2 regions of the Streptomyces sp. NPDC002817 genome follow, and region 2 is predicted to be linked to the other one. Evidence: riboswitches for the same ligand, from Rfam matches in the RefSeq annotation. Region 2 holds a riboswitch; the other holds the start of a gene.
What was found. Region 2 has a riboswitch for glycine ahead of gcvP (aminomethyl-transferring glycine dehydrogenase). Riboswitches for the same ligand answer to the same signal wherever they lie in the genome.
Positions count from the first base shown of each region.

Region 1: linked by a shared signal. The riboswitch ahead of gcvT (glycine cleavage system aminomethyltransferase GcvT) and the one ahead of gcvP (aminomethyl-transferring glycine dehydrogenase) in region 2 are both predicted to bind glycine.

Region 1 is NZ_JBSFUY010000026.1:44,848-54,833, reverse strand. It holds gene ACWD3I_RS35465 (ABC transporter ATP-binding protein) at 1-406, opposite strand, end outside; gene ACWD3I_RS35460 (ABC transporter permease) at 403-1,401, opposite strand; gene ACWD3I_RS35455 (ABC transporter substrate-binding protein) at 1,512-3,311, opposite strand; gene ACWD3I_RS35450 (ABC transporter permease) at 3,381-4,391, opposite strand; gene ACWD3I_RS35445 (enhanced serine sensitivity protein SseB C-terminal domain-containing protein) at 4,705-5,505, opposite strand; gene ACWD3I_RS35440 (enhanced serine sensitivity protein SseB) at 5,656-6,429, opposite strand; gene ACWD3I_RS35435 (AAA family ATPase) at 6,510-7,172, opposite strand; glycine riboswitch at 7,394-7,503, shown strand; glycine riboswitch at 7,504-7,609, shown strand; gene gcvT (glycine cleavage system aminomethyltransferase GcvT) at 7,648-8,763, shown strand; gene gcvH (glycine cleavage system protein GcvH) at 8,882-9,259, shown strand; gene glyA (serine hydroxymethyltransferase) at 9,276-9,986, shown strand, end outside.
Region 2 is NZ_JBSFUY010000006.1:3,740-13,725, forward strand. It holds gene ACWD3I_RS13435 (DUF881 domain-containing protein) at 1-699, shown strand, start outside; gene ACWD3I_RS13440 (small basic family protein) at 696-1,028, shown strand; gene ACWD3I_RS13445 (DUF881 domain-containing protein) at 1,034-1,867, shown strand; gene ACWD3I_RS13450 (FHA domain-containing protein) at 1,929-2,822, shown strand; gene ftsR (transcriptional regulator FtsR) at 2,867-3,604, shown strand; gene ACWD3I_RS13460 (bifunctional nuclease family protein) at 3,681-4,154, shown strand; gene ACWD3I_RS13465 (MerR family transcriptional regulator) at 4,406-5,053, shown strand; gene ACWD3I_RS13470 (DNA polymerase IV) at 5,111-6,499, shown strand; gene ACWD3I_RS13475 (PRC-barrel domain-containing protein) at 6,581-6,958, opposite strand; glycine riboswitch at 7,079-7,175, shown strand; gene gcvP (aminomethyl-transferring glycine dehydrogenase) at 7,350-9,986, shown strand, end outside.

The DNA.
Region 1 (9,986 bases), on a different contig from region 2:
GGCCGATCGTGTAGTACGGGTGCAGCGCGGACAGCGGGTCCTGGAAGATCATCGCCATGTCACGGCCGCGCAGCTTGCGCACGTGGTCCGGGTCGGCGGTGAGCAGCTCGGTGCCGTCCAGCCAGATCTCGCCGGAGATCTGCGCCTTGCGCTTGCCGTACTGGCCGGCGGTGTGCAGGCCCATGATGCCGAGCGAGGTCACCGACTTGCCGGAGCCGGACTCGCCCACGATGCCGAGGGTCTTGCCCTTCTCCAACTGGAAGCTGAGCCCGTCGACGGACTTGACCAGACCGTCGTCGGTCGGGAAGTGCACCTTCAGGTCGCGCACTTCCAGGAACGCGGTCGGCGCGGGCGAAGCGGGGGTGGGCTCGCCCACGGCCGCTCCGCTCTTGCTGAGTTCGGTCATGCGAGCCTCACTCGGGGGTCGATCACGGCGTACATGACGTCCACCACGAGGTTGGCGATCAGCACGGCTACGGAAGTGATCAGGGTGACGCCCAGAATGATGGGCAGGTCCTGGTTCTTGATGCCGTTCAGCACCGCCTGGCCGAGGCCGGGGAGGCTGAACGTGGTCTCGGTCAGGATCGCGCCGCCGATGAGGGCGCCGAGGTCCATACCGAGCATGGTCAGGATCGGCGTCATCGTGGAGCGCATGGCGTGCTTGCCGATGACGACCTGTTCCTTGAGGCCCTTGGCGCGCGCGGTTCTGATGTAGTCCTCGCCGAGGATCTCCAGCATGGTCGCGCGGGTGATCCGGGCGTACATCGCGGCGTAGAGGAACGCCAGGGTGATCCAGGGCAGGATCATGCCGCCGAGCCAGCCGGTGAAGCTGTCCTCGAGGGGTACGTACTCGCCCTCGATCCAGCCCAGGCTGTAGGAGAAGATCGCCAGGCTCAGCAGACCGGTGAAGTAGATCGGGAGGGAGACACCCGCGAGGGCGACGACCATCGCACCGCGGTCCCAGAGGCTGCCCCGCTTGAGTGCGGAGAGCACACCCGCCGAGACGCCGAGGATCAGCCACAGCACGGCGGCACCGAGCGCGAGACCCAGGGTCACCGGGAAGCGGTCGGTCAGCACCGGCCAGACGGCCTGCTCGCTGCGGAAGGAGTAGCCGAAGCACGGCGCGGAGCAGTGGATGACGTCGCCGCCGCCCACATAGGTGCGGCCCGCGAAGATGCCCTTGAAGAACTCCCAGACCTGAGCGTAGATCGGGTCGCCCAGTCCCAGCTTCTGCCGCACGCCCTCGACAGCGGCGGGGTCGGCCTGCTTGCCCACGAAGCTCAGGGCGACGTCGACACCCGCCCACTTGGGGACGAGGAAGAAGATGCCGAAGACCACCATGATGATGACCACGAGCATCACTGCGGCGGCAAACAGCCGCCTGATGAGGTAAGCGAGCACAGCTCTCGGCCCGCCGCGGATCGCGGGCCACCGGAGGTCGTCCGGTGGCCCGCGATCACACGTCGCCGGCCTTCACCTGCCTTTCGTGCCGTTCGGCGGGTGTGCCGGGATTACTTCGAGGACTTCAGACCGAGGTTGACGAAGTCGTACATGCCGCTGTAGTTGTCCGACGTGTAGACGTTGGCCAGGCGGTCACCGCGCCAGTTCACGAACTTCTCGAAGACGAACGGCAGGTAGTAGCCACCGTCCATCACCGCGTGGTTGATGTCCTTGGCGAGCTGCAGCTTCTCCGCGTCACCCTGCGTCTTCACGTAGGTGTCGAACAGACCGTTGATCTTCTTGTCGTCGATCAGCGCGAAGTTGTTGTTGCCGCTCTCGAGGATGTACTTGCCGTCCCACAGCGGCAGACCGAAGCCCTGGACGGACGGGAAGTCCGCGCCCCAGCCCATGATGATGATGCCGAAGCCCTTCTTCTTCACGTTCGAGGGGCTGCCGATGATGCCGGAGGTCTGCGAGCCGTCGTACTGCTCGATGTCGACGTCGACGCCGATCTTCTTCAGCGAGGCCTGGAGGGACTCGGCGGTGGCCACCTCGACCGGCTTGTTGTTACGCACCGCGATGGTGGTCTTGAAGCCGTTCGGCTGACCGCAGGCCTTCAGCTCTTCCTTGGCCTTGGCGACGTTGCCGTTCTTGTTGGCACCGGCGAGCTCGTACGGGTCGTAGGACTGGCCCTCGGAACCCGGGACGGTCGGCGGGAGCATGTTGGTGCCGATGTCACCACCGGCGACCGGGCCACCGCGCGCGGTCTGCAGCGAGACGTGGTCGGCGCCGTAGATCACGGCCTTGCGGCAGTGCTCGTTGTCGAACGGCTTCACGCTCTGCGGGAAGACCGCGTAGCGGATGTAGCCGGAGACCGGGTTGTCCAGGTTGGCCTTGTGCTCCTGGAGGGCGGTGGTGCGGCCCTGCGGGGACAGACCGGTCTGGTTGATGTCCAGGTCGTAGTCACCGGCGAGCAGACGGGCGTCCAGGTCGTTGGCGTTCGAGAAGAACTTGACCGAGATCTTGTCCGGGTACGCCTTGCGGATCGGGTCCGAGGCCTGGTCCCACTTGTCGTTGCGGACCAGGACCAGGTCCTTGCCCGGGCTGTACGACTGGAACTTGTACGGGCCGGAGGAGAACGGCTTCAGGCCGTACTTGGACTTGGTGTCCTTGTCCTGGCGGACCGGGGAGGCCGAGACCAGGGCGAGGATCTCCTGGAAGTCGGCGTTGGCCTCGGGCAGCTTGAAGACGATGGTCTTGTCGTCCGGCGTCTCGATCGCCTTCAGACCCAGCTTGTCCGCGGAGGTGTCCTTGTACGGACCCTTGTACTCGCCCTTGGGGTCGAGGACGTCCTTCAGGTACACCGGACCGCCGGACAGCACGTCCTGCGCCCAGACGCGCTCGATGCCGTACTTGACGTCCTTGGACGTGATCGGCTTGCCGTCCTCCCACGTGACGCCGTCACGCAGGGTGTACGTGTAGGTCTTGCCGTCGTCGGAGACCTTGGCGAGACCGTTGGCGAGGTCCGGCGTGAGCTCGGTGCCCTTCTCGCCCGGCGCGGCGGCACCCGTCACGAGCTGACGGCTGTAGTAGCGCGCAAAGTTCCACATGAAGCCGTAGTAGCCACGCGTGGTGTCCCACGAGTCGGCGTCCTGGGCACCGGCGAACTTCAGCTCGCCGCCCTTCTTGGCCAGCGAGGCCTGGGCGACCTTGTTGTTCGCGGCGTTGAAGCCGGCCGCGCCCGAGCTGTTGTTGTTGCTGTCGCCGTCATCACCGCCGCCGCCGCACGCCGCCGTGGTCAGCAGCGCGGCGACCGCGGCGACAGCGGCAAACGCCTGCTTCCGCCGCCCTGAGGTGCGTTGGGTAGTCACGATCTCGGATCCTCCGGATTTGATGAGAGACCCCGTGTTGGTGCCACGGGACGCTTTGTGTACGGCAGTTCAGCGGGAACCCTTCGGGTCCAGCGCGTCACGCACGCCGTCGCCGAAGAGGTTGAAGGCAAGAACGGTGATGAAGATCGCTACACCGGGGACCACCATGTACGTGGGGTCCGACTTGTAGTAGTCGATCGCGTTCGAGAGCATCTGCCCCCAGGAGGCCGTGGGCGGCTTGACGCCCACGCCCAGGAAGCTGAGCGCCGCCTCGGTGAGGATGTTGGTGGGGATCATCATCGTCGTGTAGACGATGATCGGCGCGACCAGGTTGGGCAGCAGCTCCTTGAACAGGATGTAGAACCGCCCGGCGCCGAGCGAGCGGGCCGCCTCGACGTATTCGCGCTCGCGCAGCGAGAGCGTCTGGCCGCGCACCACGCGTCCGATGTAGGGCCACCCGAAGAAACCGATGACCAGGATCATCACGAACAGGCGCACGTCGGTGCCGGTCAGTCCCAGCATCTCGTTCGGCATGACGGAGACCAGCGCGATGATGAAGAGCAGCTGCGGGAAGGCCAGCAGGCCGTCCATGACCCGGCTGATGGCCGAGTCGATCCAGCCGCCGAAGAAGCCGGCCAGGATGCCCAGGACCGTGCCGATGACGACGGCGACGATCGCGGACAGGAAGCCGACGAGCAGGGAGATACGGGCGCCGTAGAGGACCCGGGCGAAGATGTCCCGACCGTTGACCGGCTCGACACCCAGCCAGTGGTCGCCGCTGACGCCACCGAAGGACCCCTTGGGGGTGCCGAACAGCGGGTCGATCAGGTCTTTGTCGTTGTACGTGTTCGGGTCCTGCCCGTACAGGCTGGTGATCACCGGCGCGAGCAGAGCGACGACGATGAGGAAGAGCACGACAATGCCGCCCGCGAGCGCGAGTTTGTCCCGCTTCAGTCGCTCCCAGGCGATCCGTCCCAGGGAACGCCCCTGTACGGCCTTGGCGTCGGCGCTGATAACCGCCGCTTCTTCGGCCGCGCTCGGGGCCGCTTCCGCGGTCGGCTCGTGCAATGGTGCCGTCATCTGGCAGGGGCCCCTCTCAACCGGCGGTAGCCGGCCTTCACTTGCCGCTGTGGCGGCGTGATCAGTCCGTCGTACACAGGGGCGAACCCACCCCTGCTGCGGGAGTCTTCAACGCTTTGGCGATCTGTTGCCAGACTTGGCGATGAAAGGATGCATAAACGTGATGCGGCTAGGAGGGTTCCGTTATCCGGACGCCGGGTAACGGCCGCCGGACGGGGACCAGTTGGGACAATGAGGGCCTCATAGGGGTCTTCTGCCCTCATCTACGCGCGCAGATACACTCCCGTAACAGAACAGCCTGTGCCGGTCTGGATCAGTAGCCGCCGGGCGCCGGAGGGTAGCCGTACCCGGCCGCCGGGGCCTGCGCCGGAGCCGCGGCATGTGCCTCGCGGTCGTAGAAGGGGCGGGCGCTCCCGCGCATCCACATCGCGACCGGGTCGTACTCGTCGGACATGGCGACGGTCGACACCGGCAGCCCGTCCGGGACCGCGCCGATGGACTGCTGCATCATCGCGCGCACCGAGTCCACGGCGGGCGGACTGGTGTCGTACACATCCAGACCGATGGCGAGATACGGCGCCCCGAGCGCGGGCTGCACCCAGGCGCGGCGCAGCGAGCGGACGGCCGGGGTGCGGTGGGCGTTCTGCACGATCAGGCCGTAGAACTGCGGAATCTCGATCCCGGGCTCCGACAGCCGCAGCGGGCCGGCGGGCTGGCGCTCCAGACCGGTGGCGATCCGGCGCAGGTCGAGCCAGGGGATGCCGACGCCGCCGCCGGGGGCGTGCGGGTTGAGCCAGAGGCCGAAGTGGTCGGGGTAGAGGGTGCGGGCGACGTCGACCCCGTCGACGACCTCGTAGGAGCGGTTCCACCCACTGGCGCTCAGCTCCTGGGCGGAGGTGACGCACGGGGCGTATCCGTACCCGCCCACCTCCATGTTTCCGTACTGCGCGTCGGGCGAGCCCGACTGGCCGTGCCAGAGGAGCATCCAGACCTGGCCGGAGGAGGGGGTGGCGAGGGCGCGGAGGAGTGCCTCGTAGGCGTCGTATCGCCCCGGCGTCACCTGGCGCAGCATGTGCTCGACCTGGCCGGTCGCGGCGGTGCCGCTCGCGCTCACCTTCTACCGCCCCTTCGGGAAAGTTGCGTGTGTCTGCCGACAGCTTAAGCGGTGAGAGCTCGGGGCTTGCGGTGGTCTGTCGGCTGCGGGTGTGTGGGGGTCGATCGCGCAGTTCCCCGCGCCCCTTGGCGGCGATGCCCCCAGCGGCGTCTACAAGGCACCCTGGAAGAAGGGCCTCACCTTCTCGCGCATCCAATGACCGACCGGATCATCGGCTACGTCCAACAGGACCAGGTTCACCGGCCACCGCACCGGGGTCTGGGTCAGGGCGCGGGCCAGTGCGTCCATCGGGAGGGTACGCAGGTCGCCCTCCCATTGGGAGAGTTCGACGCCCACGAACATCACGGGCTCCGCCGTCTCGATCGAGGCCAGACAGCGGCGGGCCGTGCGGACCACGCCGGTCGCGGCGAACTCGGCGGAGGCGGTCGCGAGGAAGTCGACCGGGTCCTCCTGCCAGTCCGGCTCGTAGAGCTTGACGCGGCCGCCGGTGCCGCCGGGGCCGTCCAGCGGGGTGCGGCCGATGCGGCAGAGCTCGGCGACGGCGGGCGGCGGGAGCGGGACGCCGACCACACCGTCCGGGTTCACGGCGATCCCGATGTGCGGGGGCAGACCGCGCGCGAACTCCACCGCGGGCGCGATCGTGTACGCCATGTGCCCGCCCGCGACCTGCCGGAACTGCTCCTCGGAGCTGAAGACCGGGACGTACGCCTGGCCCTCGATCTCCATGCTGGGCAGGTCGAGAGGGCCGCTGCGCGGGCCGCCGCCGTTCGGCAGCGGGATCCAGACGAAGCTCCGGCCCAGGACCTCGATGATCCGGCCGCCGGCCGCGGGCATCCCGAGGGAGGCCGAGAGCACCTCCTCCAGCTCGTTGCCGGGCCATCCGCCGCCGTGCGGATGGGGGTGCGCCTGTGCCGGGAATGCCATCTGTCCGTCCGCCTGCCGAGTGCTGCCGCTTGTGGCTTGTCTGTGGCTGAAAAGGCTAGCGGGTACGGCGGCGGCTGAGGTCAGCCCGTGAAACCGACCCGGCGCAGGGTGTCCGCCGCGTCCCGGTCGAGCAGCACCGCCGAGCCGACGCCCTGCGGCAGATCGCCCTTGGCCACGGAACGGATCAGCCGGGCGGCCGCCGTGCGGTGCCGCAGGAAGGCGTACTTCGAGACGCCGCGGCCGCGCTCGCGCTGGCCGGCCAGCGCGGTGTCCGGGGCGACGTCGAGCAGCAGCAGATGCAGGGTGCCGCCACGGCGGCGGGCCTCGCGGGCCAGCCAGCCGCGCACCCAGGACTGGGTGCCGCAGTCATGCACGACGACGCCCTTGCCGGAGCGCAGGGCACGGAACAGACCGAAGTAGTGGGCGACGCGGACGAGGGGGCGGTAGATCGCGTACGGCAGGAAGCGCGGCGCCCGGTCGTCCCAGCGGTCGCGGGTGTCCTGGGAGTCGATCCGTACGCCCTTGACCGCCCGGCGCATCAGGGTGGACTTGCCGCTGCCGGGCAGGCCGGTGATCACGACCAGGTCGTCCGGGGCGAAGAGCAGGGCGTGCGGGCTGTGGCCGGCGCGGTCGCGCAGGTCCCGGACGACCGGTTGCGCCGCGCACGTCTCGCGGGCCGGAGCGGCCGGCTGTGCGGGCAGCGCGACGGCCGAGGTCGTGGCGTACGCAGTGGTCCTGTTCACCGTGATCGTCCTCCCCTGGGGCGGGTCACGAGTTCCCCTCCCCGTCGAGTGTAAAGAGAAGGTAATCCGCGGCGCCTCCTGTTTCCGTCCGTTTCTCGCAACAGGCCTGCTACAGCGTGCGGCGAGTGACGGTGGAGGCTGCGCGACCCCTGTGGGAGCCACCCCTGCCCCGCCGGACGGATGCGTGCAATGATGTCCGCGCCAACTGCATACCGGCCGTTTGAATCCGCGCGGGAGAGTTCCGGGCCGTACGTTCTCGTACGAGTGCCCGGGCGCCGAAGGAGCAAGTCCCTCCCTTGAATCTCTCAGGCCCCGTTACCGCGCGGGCGAGGCACATCTGAAAAGCGAGCCGCCCACCGGCGGCTCCACCCAAGGTGCAAGTCATGTCCCCTGCGGTCATGGCGAACCTCTCAGGTTCCGATGACAGATGGGGAGGAACGACCTCGCCCGTCATGCCTTGGGAGACAACCGTCCGATGAGCAATGAACCCCGCCTTACCGCGCTCGATGCCCTGCATCGCTCGCTCGGCGCGACGATGACCGACTTCGCCGGCTGGGACATGCCCCTGCGCTACGGCTCCGAGCGCGACGAGCACAACGCCGTGCGCACGAAGGCCGGACTCTTCGACCTCTCGCACATGGGCGAGATCACGGTGAGCGGACCGCAGGCGGCCGCTCTCCTGAACCACGCCCTGGTCGGCAACATCGCCTCCGTCGGCGTGGGCCGCGCCCGCTACACCATGATCTGCCGCGAGGACGGCGGCATCCTCGACGACCTGATCGTCTACCGGCTCCAAGAGACCGAGTACATGGTCGTCGCGAACGCCTCCAACGCCCAGGTCGTCCTGGACGCGCTCGTGGAGCGTGCGGCCGGCTTCGACGCCGAGGTGCGGGACGACCGGGACGCGTACGCGCTGCTCGCCGTCCAGGGCCCGGAGTCGCCGGGCATCCTCGCCTCGCTCACCGACGCCGACCTCGACGGACTGAAGTACTACGCCGGGCTGCCCGGCACGGTCGCCGGCGTCCCCGCACTGATCGCACGCACCGGCTACACGGGCGAGGACGGCTTCGAGCTGTTCGTGAAGCCCGAGCACGCGGTCGAGCTGTGGCAGGCCCTGACCAAGGCGGGCGAGGGCGCCGGTCTGGTCCCCTGCGGTCTGTCCTGCCGGGACACGCTGCGCCTGGAGGCGGGCATGCCGCTGTACGGGCATGAGCTGTCGACCGAGCTGACCCCCTTCGACGCGGGCCTCGGGCGCGTGGTGAAGTTCGAGAAGGAGGGCGACTTCGTCGGGCGCGAGGCGCTCACCGAGGCCGCCGCCCGGGCTCAGGACAGCCCTCCGCGCGTCCTCGTCGGCCTGATCGCCGAGGGCCGCCGTGTCCCCCGCGCCGGGTACGCCGTGGTCGCCGACGGCCAGGTGATCGGCGAGGTCACCTCCGGCGCCCCCTCGCCCACGCTGGGCAAGCCGATCGCGATGGCCTACGTCGACGCCGCGCACGCCGCGCCGGGCACCACCGGAATCGGTGTGGACATCCGGGGCAGCCACGAGCCCTACGAGGTCGTGGCTCTGCCGTTCTACAAGCGCCAGAAGTAGACACTGGACGCGAGGTCGCGCGCCCGCGCGTGACCCTGCGCACATTTCCGCTGCTCACGCACGTTCCCAGCAGTCCCCCATCCACCAGCACTCCCCCGCGTACAGGAGAATTCAGGCCATGAGCAACCCCCAGCAGCTGCGCTACAGCAAGGAGCACGAGTGGCTGTCGGGCGCCGAGGACGGCGTCTCGACGGTAGGCATCACGGAGCACGCGGCCAACGCACTCGGCGATGTCGTCTTCGTGCAGCTCCCGGAGGTCGGTGACACGGTGACCGCGGGCGAGACCTGTGGCGAGCTGGAGTCGACCAAGTCGGTCTCCGACCTGTACTCCCCGGTCTCCGGTGAGGTCACCGGGGTCAACGAGGACGTCGTCAACGACCCGTCGCTGGTGAACTCCGCCCCCTTCGAGGGCGGCTGGCTGTTCAAGGTACGCATCGCGGACGAGCCGGCCGACCTGCTCTCCGCCGACGAGTACACCGCCTTTTCCGCCGGCTGAGAGGTCGTAGCACCACATGTCCGAGAAGTCGCTTCTTAACCAGACCCTGCACGAGCTGGACCCGGACGTCGCCGCCGCGGTCGACGCCGAGCTGAACCGCCAGCAGTCCACGCTCGAGATGATCGCCTCCGAGAACTTCGCGCCCGTCGCGGTCATGGAGGCCCAGGGCTCGGTCCTCACCAACAAGTACGCCGAGGGCTACCCGGGCCGCCGCTACTACGGCGGCTGCGAGCACGTCGACGTCGCCGAGCAGATCGCCATCGACCGGATCAAGGAGCTGTTCGGCGCCGAGTACGCCAACGTCCAGCCCCACTCCGGCGCCTCCGCCAACCAGGCCGCGCTCTTCGCGCTGGCCCAGCCCGGCGACACCATCCTCGGTCTGGACCTGGCCCACGGCGGCCACCTGACCCACGGGATGCGGCTGAACTTCTCCGGCAAGCAGTTCAACGTGGTCGCGTACCACGTGGACGAGGCCGGTCTGGTCGACATGGCCGAGGTCGAGCGGCTCGCCAAGGAGCACCGCCCGAAGGTGATCATCGCGGGCTGGTCGGCGTACCCGCGCCAGCTGGACTTCGCGGAGTTCCGCCGGATCGCCGACGAGGTCGAGGCGTATCTGTGGGTCGACATGGCGCACTTCGCCGGTCTGGTCGCCGCCGGGCTGCACCCGAACCCGGTCGAGTACGCCGACGTCGTCACCTCCACCACCCACAAGACGCTGGGCGGCCCG
Region 2 (9,986 bases):
CTTGTCGTGACCGTCGGGGCGGCGCAGGCGCGGGTGGCGGCGCCCGTCGTGGCCAAGGAGCGCGAGGAGCTCATCGACCGCATCGACCGTGAGACGGACGCGGCGGACAAGCTCGAGGACAGCGTCGACGAGTTGCGCGACGACGTGAGCGCGCGCCAGCGCGAGGCGCTCAGGGAAAGCGGCGGCAGCGGCCAGGCGGACCTGGTGGGCATTCTGTCGGGGGCCACCGCGGTGCACGGCCCCGGAGTGAAACTGGTCGTGAACGACGCCAAGGAAGCCACCACCGGCGGCGACGGCGACCCGCGCGAGACCTCCGGGTTCTCCGACACCGGACGGGTGCGGGACCGGGACATGCAGCGCGTGGTCAACGGACTGTGGGAGTCGGGCGCCGAGGCCGTCTCCATCAACGGGCAGCGGCTGACGGCGCTGTCGGCGATCAGGGCCGCGGGTGACGCGATACTGGTCGACAACAGGCCGCTGGTACCGCCGTACACGGTGCTCGCGGTGGGGGACGGGCAGCGGCTGAGCACCAAGTTCCAGAACAGCGCCGACGGGCTGTATCTGCACGCCCTGCAGGAGAACTACGGCATCCGGACGAGCATCTCCACGGAGGGCGACCTCCGGCTGCCCGCGGCGCCGAGTGTGATCGTACGTACAGCACAGCCGAACATCGAGAAAAGCGAGAAGGGCACATCGTGATCGCCGTACTGGGCCTCGTCGTGGGAGTCGTGGCCGGCCTGTTGGTCCGGCCCGAGGTTCCGGCGGTCGTCGAGCCTTATCTGCCGATCGCCGTCGTGGCGGCGCTCGATGCCGTCTTCGGCGGACTGCGGGCCATGCTCGACGGCATCTTCGACGACAAGGTCTTCGTGGTGTCGTTCCTGTCCAACGTGGTCGTTGCCGCGCTGATCGTGTTCCTGGGTGACAAGTTGGGCGTGGGAGCCCAGCTGTCCACGGGTGTCGTGGTCGTTCTCGGTATCCGCATCTTCTCCAACGCCGCGGCCATCCGCCGACACGTGTTCCGGGCGTGAGGCCGATGAGCAACCAGGACGAGACGTCGGAGAACAGGCTGCGCAAGGAGCTGCCCGAGGAGGTGCCCTCGGCGGACACCGAGGCCGCCGAACCGGCCGAGAAGCAGGAACCCGGGCTCACCGGCCGCCAGCGGCTGGCGCAGGGCCTGTGGCCGCCGCGGCTGACCCGGGCCCAACTCATCGTCGCCGTGCTGCTGTTCGGCCTCGGCTTCGGCCTGGCTGTACAGGTGGCGTCGAACAGCGACGGGGACAGCGCTCTGCGTGGTGCGCGTCAGGAAGATCTTGTTCGCATCCTCGATGAACTGGATGACCGTACTCAGCGTCTTGAAGACGAGAAGGCGGGCCTCGAGAAGCAGCGTGACGAGCTGGAGAACAGTTCGGACCAGGCCGAGGAGGCTCGCAAGCAGACGCTGGAGAAGGAGAGGCAGCTCGGGATCCTGGCGGGCACGGTGGCCGCGCAGGGGCCCGGTATCACGATGACCATCGACGACACGAAGGGGACGGTCGAGGCGGACATGCTGCTCGACGCGATCCAGGAGCTGCGTGCGGCCGGTGCCGAGGCGATCCAGGTGAACGGCGTACGGGTGGTCGCGGGCACCTATCTGACCGACTCGGGCAAGAGCGTGAGTGTCGACGGGAACAAGATCAACGCTCCCTATCGTTTCAAGGTCATCGGCAAGCCGCAGGATCTCGAACCGGCGCTCAACATTCCTGGAGGCGTGGTGCAGACTCTTGAGAAGGAGCAGGCCACCGTTACCGTCGAGCGGTCGACCAAGATCGTCGTGGACGCCTTGCGAGCGGCGAAGCAGCCTGACTACGCTCGGTCGTCCTCCCAGTGAACCGCGGGTGCATGGGGGGCGTCCGGCCAGGGCATGAGGTTGCGGGGGGTCGGCGCACCGATTGGGTGGTGCGTGGTGGAAACTGTCAGGTGGATACGGACGTTGTGAGGATGTCCGGGTCGGCCGGTGTATGCAATCAGGGTTCGTCCTGCCCCACGGGCGGGTCTGTTTCGGTCAAGGGGAATCGCCCGTGAAGTTGTTTGCGAAGTTGTTCGGCAAGAGCGCGCGAGAGGGTAGCGACAATGCGAACGCGACCGCTCGTCATCGCGCACAGCCAGACGCGGAGGGCCAGCGCCCGCTGTTCCGGGACCAGCTGGGCGGCGACGTTCCCGGAGGTCAGGGCGCGCCGTCTGTTGACCCTGCGCAGTCCGGCGGCATAGGTTTCGGGCAACCGTCAACCTCGAGTACGGGTGGAGAGTTTTCCATGTCGGCCCTGGTGTGTACGAGGTGCGGTAACCGCAACGCGGAGAACAGCCGCTTCTGCTCCAACTGTGGTGCGCCGCTGAGGGGTACGCCCGAGCGCCCGTCGGAGACGACCTCCACGATCTCCATCTCCGGTCTCGAGGCATACGACGCCGAGGTCACCGGTCAGACGCAGATGCCCATGCTCTCTCCGGAGGCACAGGCGGCCGTGGACGCGCTGCCGCTGGGCTCCGCTCTCCTGGTGGTGCGCCGCGGGCCGAACTCGGGCAGCCGCTTCCTGCTGGACGGCGAGCTGACCACGGCCGGACGTCATCCGCAGAGCGACATCTTCCTGGACGACGTGACGGTGTCTCGCCGGCATGTGGAGTTCCGTCGCCAGCCGGACGGCTCGTTCACCGTCGCCGATGTCGGCAGTCTCAACGGCACGTACGTGAACCGTGAGCGGATCGACTCGGTGCCGCTGCACAACGGCGACGAGGTGCAGATCGGCAAGTACCGGCTGGTCTTCTACGCGAGCCAGCGGGGCTACTGACCCGCCCCCGGGCTTCGTCCGGGGGACACCCCCAGGGAAGGTCCATGCTTCAAACACCGAGCGGCGGTGCCCGGGACGGTGCCGCCGCCGCGGACAGTGGGCTGATGAGCATCGGCACGGTGCTGAACGCGCTGCGTGACGAGTTCCCCGAAGTCACCATCTCCAAGATCCGCTTCCTGGAGTCGGAGGGGCTCATCGAGCCGCAGCGGACCCCCTCGGGGTATCGCAAGTTCAGCCCGGAGGACGTCGAGCGCCTCGGACACGTGCTGAGGATGCAGCGGGATCACTATCTGCCGCTCAAGGTGATCCGCGAGCACCTGGACGCGATGGGGCGGGGCGAGGCCGTCGCACTGCCCGTCGTGGGGCGTCAGCGCGACGGTGAGGCGCTGCCCGACCCCTTCGAGGCACCCACCGCCGTACGGATCGGGCGGGCCGAGCTGCTCGTCGCTGCCGAGATCGGCGAGCGGGAGCTCGAGGAGTGGGAGTCGTACGGGCTGATCGCCGCGCTGCCGGACGGGGCGTACGACGCCGAGACGGTCACCGTGGCGGCGCTCGTCGTCGAGCTGGGGCGGTTCGGGATCGAGCCGAGGCATCTGCGGGTGATGAAGGCCGCAGCCGACCGGGAGGCCGGCCTGGTGGACCAGGTGGTGGCCCCGTTGAGGCGGCACCGCAATCCGCAGACGCGGGCGCACGCGGAAGCCCGTGCGAAGGAACTGGCGGGGCTCACGGTGAAGCTGCATGCGGCGCTGGTGCAGACCGCCCTCGGTGTGCGGCTGCCCTGAGGCCTCGTACGCCGGATCCGTCCCCCGTTTCCTGCCCGACTACCCAAACGTCCCGGGCACGGCCTAGGGTTGCTGTGTGAACGAGCTCGATGTCGTAGGTGTCCGGGTCGAAATGCCCTCCAACCAACCGATCGTGCTCCTGCGTGAAGTGGGAGGCGACCGCTACCTCCCGATCTGGATCGGGCCGGGGGAGGCGACGGCGATCGCTTTCGCCCAGCAGGGCATGGCCCCCGCGCGACCGCTGACCCACGACCTGTTCAAGGACGTGCTGGAAGCCGTCGGTCAGGAGCTCACCGAAGTACGCATCACGGATCTGCGTGAGGGCGTCTTCTACGCGGAGCTGGTCTTCGCCAGCGGAGTCGAGGTGAGTGCCCGACCCTCCGATGCCATAGCGCTGGCGCTGCGTACCGGGACGCCGATCTACGGCAGCGACGGTGTGCTCGACGACGCGGGCATCGCCATCCCGGACGAGCAGGAGGACGAGGTGGAGAAGTTCCGCGAGTTCCTCGACCAGATCTCGCCCGAGGACTTCGGTACCAGCAGCCAGTGAGGCATGGCCGGACTCGCGGTCCAAGACGGGGCGGCCGTGTCCGGTGACCACTGAAATGCTGGCATTTGCCAGCGGCGAGTGAGAGCGTCCTGCGGCCCGTCCCGAGCGCATTCGGCTAGCCTTTCCCCGCGGTGGGGTACGGCAAACCACTCCTAGGGTGATTATCACTCGGCGTGCCGAGTGTGGCGATCGTTGACGCACCCCGGGTGACTGCCTACCGTCGAGAAGGCAGGTCAAGGACGGAGGTCGGCGTGAGAAGCAGCGGCGACGGTACGGCTGGGGGTGCTCCCGGACGCAGTCTGGGGGCGAGCGGCCCGTACCCGCTTCACAGCAGCGCGGCCGATCACGCTCCGCAGCGACCGGCGGTCGTGCCGAGCAGCGGCGGAGGGGCGACGTCCATGGCGTCCGAGGAGATCGGCTACCGCGGTCCGACGGCCTGTGCGGCCGCCGGCATCACTTACCGCCAACTGGACTACTGGGCGCGCACCGGGCTCGTGGAGCCGAGCGTGCGGCCCGCCCACGGGTCGGGGACGCAGCGCCTGTACAGCTTCCGGGACGTCGTCGTCCTGAAGATCGTCAAACGGTTCCTCGACACCGGGGTGTCGCTCCAGAACATCCGCACCGCCGTGCTGCACCTGCGTGAGCGCGGGTTCCGGGACCTGGAGCGGATGACGCTCATGAGCGACGGTGCCACGGTCTACGAGTGCACCTCGCCGGACGAGGTCCACGCGCTGCTCCAGGGCGGTCAGGGGATCTTCGGCATTGCCGTGGGCGTCGTGTGGCGGGATGTCGAGAGCGCGCTGTCGCAGCTGCACGGGGAGCGGATCGACACCGGGGAGACCCTCGTAGGACACAACCCGGCGGACGAGCTGGCGCGGCGGCGCAACCGGGCGGTCTGAGGGCCGCTCCACGCTCGCGGCGGGGCATTGTCAGTGGCGTAGGGCAGCATCGGAGATGTGAGAACCGCGCCCACGATCCTGCATCTCGACATGGATGCCTTCTTCGCCTCGGCGGAGCAGGCGTCCAAGCCGAGCCTGCGAGGGAAGGCCGTCGTGGTGGGCGGGCTCGGGCCGCGTGGGGTGGTGGCCACGGCGTCGTACGAGGCCCGGGTGTTCGGTGTGCACTCCGCGATGCCCATGGCCCAGGCACGGCGGCTCGTGCCGAACGCCGCGTACCTTGTGCCGCGCTTCGGGTTCTACCGGTCGATCAGTGAGCAGGTGATGGGGCTGCTGCGGGCGCTGTCGCCGCTTGTGGAGCCGCTCAGCCTCGACGAGGCGTTCGTGGATCTGGAGGCCGGGGGAGCGGCCTGGGACGAGGAGTCGGCGCGGCTGGCCGGGGTGAAGCTGCGCGCCGACATACGGGCCGGCACGGGGCTCACGGGGTCGGTGGGGCTCGCGGCGTCCAAGATGCTCGCGAAGATCGCCTCCGAGCAGGCCAAGCCGGACGGGCTGGTGCTGATCGAGCCGGGGACCGAGCGGGCGCTGCTGGGGCCCAAGTCGGTGCGGATCCTGCCAGGGGTGGGGCCGGCGACGGGTGACCATCTGCGGCGGGCCGGGATCCACACGGTCGAGGAGATCGCGGAGGCGGGGGAGGACGAGCTCGTACGGCTGCTGGGGAAGGCCCATGGGCACGGGCTGTACGCGATGGCGATGGCGTACGACGAGCGGCCCGTGGTGGCCGAGCGGGAGACCAAGTCCGTGTCGGTCGAGGACACGTATGACGTGGACATCCATGACCGGATGCGGGTCGGGCTGGAGGTGCAGCGGCTGGCGGATCGGTGTGTGCGGAGGTTGCGGGGGGCCGGGCTGTCGGGGCGGACCATTGTGCTGAAGGTGCGGCGGTACGACTTCTCCACGTTGACCCGGTCCGAGACGTTGCGGGGGCCGACCGATGACGTGGCGGTGGTGCGGGAGGCCGCGGCGCGGTTGTTGGACTCCGTGGACACGACGGGTGGGGTGCGGCTGCTGGGGGTCGGGGTGAGCGGGCTTGCCGACTACACGCAGGAGGATCTGTTCGCTCAGGCTGCGGGGGAGCGTGCCGAGCTTGCGGAGGAGGAGCAGCGGGTCGAGGTGGCTGAGGAGTCGCCGGTGGTTCCCGTCGAGCGGCGGTGGGTCTCGGGGCACGATGTGCGGCATGACGAGTTCGGGCATGGGTGGGTGCAGGGGAGTGGGCTGGGGAGGGTGACCGTGAGGTTCGAGACGCCGGATTCCGCGCCGGGGCGGGTGCGGACGTTTTCGGTGGAGGATCCTGCGTTGGCGGTGGCTGAGCCGTTGCCGTTGGTGCCGGTGGTGTGTGGGGTGTCCGGTCTTCGGCCGGATTCGGATTCCCGTCCGCACCACCCGTGACGGTTTCGTTGTCGGGCGCGGGTGGCCCCTGTGGGGGCTGAGCACCGTCGTCGGCGGCCGCAGGTCTGTGTGTCTGCTCCGTCAGGCTTCCGCGTCCTCCGTGCCTGCCAGCTTGCCGAAGTCGTGGTCCGGGAAGGGGGGCGGTGGGGCCACGTCCAGGCCGTAGTGGTGGTAGAGCTGGAGTTCCTGGTCGGGGGACAAGTGGCGGCCTACGCCGAAGTCCGGGGCGTCCTTGATCAGGGCTCGTTCGAAGGGGACTCGGAGGGCGCCCTCGAGGAGTTCGCTGGGTTCCAGGGGGACGAATGCGTCCCTGCTGAAGAGGCCGGTGCGTATGGCCGCCCATTCCGGTACGCCGGTCGCGTCGTCGAGGTAGACCTCGTCGATCGTGCCGATCTTGGTGCCGTTGCGGTCGAAGGCCTTGCGGCCGATCAGGTTCCGAGGATCGATATCGGTCTGCACGGGCCCTCCACTAGGTCGCGACTCGCAACTCATCCGTAAGCACTACGAAAGAGCACATTGGGGGAGGCGGCCACTCGAGGGATCCGCGTCTGCCTCGCTGCTAGGCTGACAAGCGGCTGCTGACCCTGTGCGGGAGAGTCCTCCGGACACTGTTCGGAGGCGCCGAAGGAGCAAATCCTCCCCGGAATCTCTCAGGCACACGTACCGCATGGACGAGGCCACTCTGGAAAGCAGGGCGGGAGTACGGCTTCCGCTCTCACCGACGGTGAAAGCCGGGAGCCCTCGGGCGCCCCGGTGAAGCTCTCAGGTTGAGATGACAGAGGGGGAGGCCGTCCGGGTACCCGTGCCGTGGTGCCCCTCGCAGGTCGTGTCAGACCAGGAGGCCTCCGTAATGACCGCCCACCGCACTCCGCTCACAGAGCTCGAGCAGGGGATCCCCTTCGAGCAGCGCCACATCGGGCCCGACCAGGAGGCGCGGGCCAAGATGCTCGCGCAGGTCGGCTATGGCTCGCTGGACGAGCTCACCGCCGCCGCGGTGCCGGATGTGATCAAGAACGCCGATGACCTCGACCTGCCCGGTGCTCGCACCGAGGCAGAGGTGCTTGCCGAGCTTCGCTCGCTCGCCGATCGGAACCAGGTTCTCGGCTCCATGATCGGACTCGGGTACTACGGGACCTTCACGCCGCCCGTCATCCTGCGCAACGTCATGGAGAACCCTGCCTGGTACACCGCCTACACGCCGTACCAGCCCGAGATCTCCCAGGGACGGCTCGAGGCTCTGCTCAACTTCCAGACCATGGTCGCCGAACTGACCGGACTCCCCACCTCCGGTGCCTCGCTGCTCGACGAGGGCACGGCGGCCGCCGAGGCCATGTCGCTGTCCCGGCGCATGGGCAAGAACAAGAAGGGGCTGTTCCTGGTCGACGCGGACGCGCTTCCGCAGACCATCGCCGTGATCGAGACCCGTGCCGAGCCGGCCGGCGTGGAGGTCGTGGTCGCCGACCTCGGCGACGGCATTCCGGCCGACGTCGCCGGTCGTGAGATCAACGGCGTGCTCGTCCAGTACCCCGGCGCCTCCGGTGTCGTGCGGGACATAAAGCCGCTGATCGAGCAGGCGCACGAGCTCGGAGCGCTGGTCACCGTCGCCGCGGATCTGCTCGCGCTGACGCTGCTGAAGTCGCCCGGTGAGCTCGGGGCCGACATCGCGGTCGGAACCACACAGCGCTTCGGTGTGCCGATGGGCTTCGGCGGGCCGCACGCCGGCTACATGGCGGTGCGCGAGAAGTTCGCGCGCAGCCTGCCCGGGCGGCTCGTGGGTGTGTCCGTGGACGCCGACGGGCACAAGGCGTACCGGCTGGCCCTGCAGACCCGTGAGCAGCACATCCGCCGGGAGAAGGCGACCAGCAACATCTGTACCGCGCAGGTGCTGCTCGCCGTGATGGCCGGGATGTACGCCGTCTACCACGGGCCCGAGGGGCTGAAGGGCATCGCGCGGCGGACCCACCGCTACGCCGGCATCCTCGCCGCGGGGCTCACCGCCGGTGGTGTCGAGGTCGTGCACGGCGCCTACTTCGACACGGTGACCGCCCGGGTGCCGGGCAGGGCCGCCGAGGTCGTCGCCGCCGCGCGCAAGAACGGCGTCAACCTGCATCTCGTGGACGCCGACCGGGTCTCCGCCTCCTGCGACGAGACGACCACGCGGGCCCAGCTGAGCGCCGTATGGTCGGCGTTCGGGGTCGAGGGTGACGTCGAGGCGCTCGACGCCGCCACCGAGGACGCCGTGCCGGCCGGGCTGCTGCGGAGCGACGAGTTCCTCGCGCACCCGGTCTTCCACCAGTACCGCTCCGAGACGGCGATGCTGCGCTACCTGCGCAGGCTCGCCGACCGGGACTACGCGCTCGACCGCGGCATGATCCCGCTGGGCTCCTGCACCATGAAGCTCAACGCGACCACCGAGATGGAGCCGGTCACCTGGCCCGAGTTCGGGCAGCTGCACCCCTTCGCGCCCGCCGAGCAGGCGCAGGGCTATCTCACGCTCATCCGTGAGCTGGAGGAGCGGCTCGCCGAGGTCACCGGATACGACAAGGTGTCGCTGCAGCCCAACGCCGGGTCGCAGGGCGAGCTGGCCGGGCTGCTCGCCGTACGCGGGTACCACCGGGCCAATGGGGACGAGCAGCGGACCGTGTGTCTGATCCCGTCCTCCGCCCATGGGACCAACGCCGCCAGCGCGGTCATGGCCGGGATGAAGGTCGTCGTCGTGAAGACCGCCGAGGACGGCGAGATCGACGTCGAGGATCTGCGGGCGAAGATCGAGCAGTACCGCGACGAGCTGTCGGTGCTGATGATCACGTACCCGTCGACGCACGGTGTGTTCGAGGAGCATGTCGCCGACATCTGTGCGCAGGTGCACGAGGCCGGCGGGCAGGTCTACGTCGACGGTGCCAACCTCAACGCCCTGGTGGGGCTTGCCAAGCCGGGCCACTTCGGCGGGGACGTCTCGCACCTCAACCTGCACAAGACCTTCTGCATCCCGCACGGCGGTGGCGGTCCGGGTGTCGGGCCGGTCGGTGTGCGTGCGCATCTGGCGCCGTATCTGCCCAACCACCCGCTGCAGCCCGCCGCCGGGCCGGAGACGGGTGTCGGGCCGATCTCGGCCGCGCCGTGGGGGTCCGCGGGGATCCTGCCGATCTCGTGGACGTACGTCCGGCTCATGGGCGGTGAAGGGCTCAAGCGCGCCACGCAGGTGGCCGTCCTCGGTGCCAACTACATCGCCAAGCGGCTCGAACCGCACTACCCCGTGCTCTACACCGGCCCTGGAGGGCTGGTCGCGCACGAGTGCATCATCGATCTGCGGCCGCTGACCAAGGCGACCGGAGTGAGCGTCGACGACGTCGCCAAGCGGCTCATCGACTACGGGTTCCACGCGCCGACGATGTCGTTCCCGGTGGCGGGGACGCTGATGATCGAGCCGACCGAGTCCGAGGATCTGATCGAGCTCGACCGGTTCTGCGACGCGATGATCGCGATC